One region of the Aurantimonas sp. DM33-3 genome, then DNA from elsewhere that is predicted to be linked to it. Evidence: predicted binding sites of a transcription regulator. Region 1 holds the regulator's gene; the other holds the start of a gene.
The links. Region 1 encodes LexA, which represses DNA repair genes until DNA is damaged. Its sites were predicted from a motif close to TGTTCNNNNTGTGTTCNG; they were not measured.

Region 1 (2,198 bases):
GTTGCCATCGTCTCACGGGCGATCCGGCTGACGGAATGCCGATCCGGCGCCTTTCTGGTGACGCTGCGCACGCTGCGGCGGACCGGCTCGCTGGCGATCGGCCGGGAGGCGGCGACAGGCCGGCCCCGCATCGTGCCGGCGGTCAGCGATCCGCCCGAACGCTGGAACGTTCACCGGCTGGCGCCCTGGCCGGAATACTGGCGCAAGCCAGCCGCGCCAGACCCGCCGGTACCCGTCACGCAGCCGGCCTCGGCGACCGTCAGCAATGGGGGCCCGGCCGGTTCAGGCCGAACCGCGACGGTTGGGCCCTGAGCGAGGACGAGCCGGTTTCGGGCCTCAACGCTTCGGGCGCGAGTCGCGAGGACCTATCACCCGTTCTGCACCGACCGCGTTCCGTCCGGAGCGGTCAGTAGCGGCGGATCAGGCCGATCAGCTTGCCCTGGACCTTGACCCGGTCCGAGCCGAAGATCCGGGTTTCATAGGCCGGATTGGCCGCCTCCAGCGCGATGGTGTCGCCGCGACGGCGGAAGCGCTTCAGGGTCGCTTCCTCGTCGTCGACGAGGGCGACCACGATCTCGCCCGGCGTCGCCGTGTCGCCCCGGCGGATGACCACCGTGTCGCCGTCGAGAATGCCGGCCTCGATCATCGAATCGCCCTTCACTTCGAGGGCGTAATGTTCGCCGCTGCCCAGCATGTCCGGCGGAACGACGATGGAATGGGTGTTGTGCTGGATGGCCGAGATCGGCACGCCGGCGGCGATCCGCCCCATGACAGGGATGGCCGTCGAGGCGGACGCCTTGGCCGGCGCCGGTTGCGCCGTGGGGGCGGGCCGGGCGGTATCGCGACTGCCTTCGATGACGCTCGGCTTGAAGCCGGTGCGCCCGACAGGTGCCGGGCGGTTGCCCTGAATCGACTCGGGCAGTTTCAGGATTTCCAGCGCCCGGGCCCGGTTGGGCAGGCGGCGGATGAAGCCCCGCTCCTCGAGCGCGGTGATCAGGCGGTGAATGCCGGACTTGGACCGCAGGTCCAGCGCGTCCTTCATTTCATCGAAGGACGGGGGCACACCAGTCTCGCGCACCCGATCGTTCACGAAGACCAGAAGATCGTGCTGCTTGCGCGTCAGCATCCGGGCGACTCCTCAAAACAAAACCTGAACAAACCTATCTGTTCTAGTTGTGTTCCGCAAGTGGCTCCAGCGCCGTCAGGGGGACGTAATCGCAGGGATCGCCTGCTTCGGCCGGTGCGGCGCGGACCGGGCGCACGAGCAGGGCATCGGCCGCAGCATAGATCGACAGCAGCGAGGAATCCTGGCGCGACAACGGCACGATACGGGGTGGGCCGGCGCCATCCGGTTCGATCCGGGCGCGGACGAAATCCGTGCGGTCGCCATTGTCCGACATCGGCGCGGCGAGAACGCCCCGGCGGTACAGCGGACGCGCGGGACGGCCCGCGAGGCGCCGGACCAGCGGTGCCAGGAAGAGGGTGGCGGCGACCATGGAGGAGGCGGGGTTGCCGGGCAGGCCGACGACCCGCATGTCGCCCAGCCTGCCGGCCATCAGCGGCTTGCCGGGGCGCATGGCCACTTTCCAGAAGTCGAGGGAGACGCCATGGGCGGCGAAGACCTTGCCGACGAGATCGTGGTCGCCGACCGAGGCGCCGCCGATGGTGACGAAGATATCGGCGCCGTCGGCGATCGCCTGCGTCAGCTGGGCATCGATGGCCGCTTCCCGGTCGGGCGCGATCCCGCAATTCAGCGGCAGGCCGCCGGCCTCGCGCACCAGCGCAGCGACGCCGAAGGTGTTGGAGGCGACGATCTGCGAGGGGCCGATGGGTTCGCCGGGCAGGACGAGCTCGTCACCGGTCGCCAGGATCGCCACGCGGGGCCGGCCGCGTACCGGGATCGACGGATGGCCGCCGCTGGCGGCCAGCGCGATGGCGCCCGGGGTGAGCACGGTGCCGGCGGTGAGAAGCGGCGTGCCGGCTGCGAAGTCGATTCCCGCCGGGCGGATGTGCTGGCCGACGACGACCGGCGCCGTCGCCGTGACGGTGCCGTCCCGCCGGTCGGCGTTCTCCTGGATCAGGATGGCGTCGGCGCCGGCCGGGACCGGCGCTCCGGTGGAGATGCGGATGGTCTCGCCTGGCTGCAGCGTGCCGTCATAGGCATGGCCGGCGGCCGATTCGCCGACGAGCCGCAGGGA
Region 2 (2,198 bases), on a different contig from region 1:
TTCAGCCCCAGCCGGATCAGCTTCGCGCTGTCCGGCGCCTCGCCGGCATCCTTCAGCGCCTTCGCCACGGCCTCGGCCGCCTGGTCGCGCGGATAGCCGAGATTGACCAGCGCCGAGACCGCATCGGCCACCGGCGCCGCGGCGGTGCCGCCGCCGATGTCGCGCTTCAGTCCCAGGCTCTCGTCGCTGCCGGCGCCCGAGAAGGCCGGCGCCTTGTCCTTCAGCTCGGCAACGATCCGCGCGGCGACCTTCGGGCCGACGCCGGGCGCGCGCGCCACCATCGCCTTGTCCTGCAGCGCCACCGCATTGGCGAGGTCGCCGGCCGACAAGGTGCCGATCACCGCCAGCGCCACCCGGGCGCCGACGCCCTGCACCATCTGCAAGAGCCGGAACCAGTCCTGCTCGGCCCGCGTGGCAAAGCCGTAGAGCCGCAGCATGTCCTCGCGCACATAGGTGTCGATGAACAGCACCACCGCCTCGCCCTCGCCCGGCAGCGCCGCCAGGGTGCGCGCGCCACAAAAGGCGACATAGCCGACGCCGTGGACGTCGACCACGACGTGGTCCTCGCCGATCTCGTCGACGGTGCCCTTCAGTTTGCCGATCACGAATGCGTCTCCAGGCGGTGGGAATCGAAGCTGGCCATCCGGTGATGAATGCCGAAGCCGTCGCTTACCACGATCGGCGCATCATCGCCGACAGTCCCGGCCGACAGCGCCGGGCGCGGGCCGCGAGGGACGGACGGATTTGCGCGCACTCTCACAGGCCGGCCAGCAGCGCCCGCGACTGGGCCGACTGGCGATGATGGCTGTGGCAGATGGCGATCGCCAGCGCATCGGCGGCGTCGTCCGTATCGAAGGTCGCCTTGGGCATCAGCACCTTCACCATCATGTGGATCTGCTTCTTCTCGCCATGGCCGACGCCGATCACCGCCTTCTTCACGGCGTTGGGCGCGTATTCGGCGACCGGCAGCCCGGCCAGCGACGGCACCACCATGGCGATGCCGCGGGCCTGACCGAGCTTCAACGTGGCGACGGCGTCCTTGTTGACGAAGGTCTGCTCCACCGCCGCCTCGTCGGGCCGCTGCGCGTGGATCACGTCGGTCAGCCCCTCGTAGAGCGTGCGCAGCCGCGAGGCGAGATCCATCTTGCCGTCCGACATCACCGTGCCGCTGGCCACGAAGCGCAGCGAATTGCCGAGCGTCTCGACGATGCCCCAGCCGGTCCGGCGCAGGCCGGGATCGATGCCGATGATGCGAATGGTCCGCTCCTGCAACACTTCGTTAACCCTCTCCGACTAGCCGAATCAGGTGCTATTGAGAAGACGAAAAGTGAACAAACCAAAAACGAAACAGGCTTGGTCACATGGGGGCCGCACAGGCTCAGAGCGCAAAGCGGCGATTCCCTGCGAAACGGGGCGCCCAAGAACGAGGCCCGCCGCGGTTTCCCGCGACGGGCCATCGAATTGCACCGGATCAGCTCCGGCTCAAGCGTCGCCGGTCAGGCGAGGCGCCTCAGTTCCACCAGGCTTCGTCGACGCCCGGACGGCCTTCGAGCTCTTCCTCGGAGAACCGCGTGATGAACGCGTAGGACTGGTCGTCGACCGGGACGAGGTCGACGTCGCCGACCCGCAGCATGACGTGCTTGTCGGCTATGTCGAGGAAGCCGCCCACTTCGGCGACGACGCCGGCAAGGTTGCCCGACCGATCCAGGACCACGTCCTCGATCTCGCCGATCTGGTTCCAGTCGCTGCCGACCGCGTCATAGCCCGAACGGCCCCAGGCGTAGTCGTCCCGGTCGCCCCAGGAGCCCTCGTCATAGGCTTCGTTGGTCGTGTAGACGGCACCACCCACGATGTCGCGGGTCCGGATCAGCTGCGCCCAGTCGGTCGCTGCAGTATCTTCCGAGGCCATCGGCGTCGTGGCCGGCGTGGCAGCAGTGTCCTGCGCGATCGCGGGCGTCGCGGCAAAGATGATGGCGGTCGCAGTGGCTGCAATATACTTCATATGAGCCTCCTCTCTGGCGTTGGAATTCATCAAACCAACGGAGAGGATGCGCCATTGTTCCAGAACGCGCGACACAGTCTGCCGATGCCCATCCATACGGATGCCGGTTGCTTCGAAGGCCCGTTCAGCGCGCGCGTTCTACTTCACCGCCGGATGGCGGGCGGCGAACCGGGGGGCTAGGCGTCCCGTGCGCCCG

Region 2: the regulator LexA is predicted to act here: its motif matches at 1,328-1,345, upstream of ruvC (crossover junction endodeoxyribonuclease RuvC).

The regions. Positions count from the first base shown of each region.
Region 1 covers NZ_JACSGS010000001.1:453,189-455,386, reverse strand. Annotated here, with positions in the region: gene H9Q09_RS02535 (ComEC/Rec2 family competence protein) at 1-312, shown strand, start outside; gene lexA (transcriptional repressor LexA) at 407-1,126, opposite strand; gene glp (gephyrin-like molybdotransferase Glp) at 1,170-2,198, opposite strand, start outside.
Region 2 covers NZ_JACSGS010000003.1:56,038-58,235, forward strand. Annotated here, with positions in the region: gene ruvA (Holliday junction branch migration protein RuvA) at 1-605, opposite strand, end outside; gene ruvC (crossover junction endodeoxyribonuclease RuvC) at 757-1,275, opposite strand; gene H9Q09_RS05245 (PRC-barrel domain-containing protein) at 1,511-2,002, opposite strand; gene H9Q09_RS05250 (SAM-dependent methyltransferase) at 2,179-2,198, opposite strand, start outside.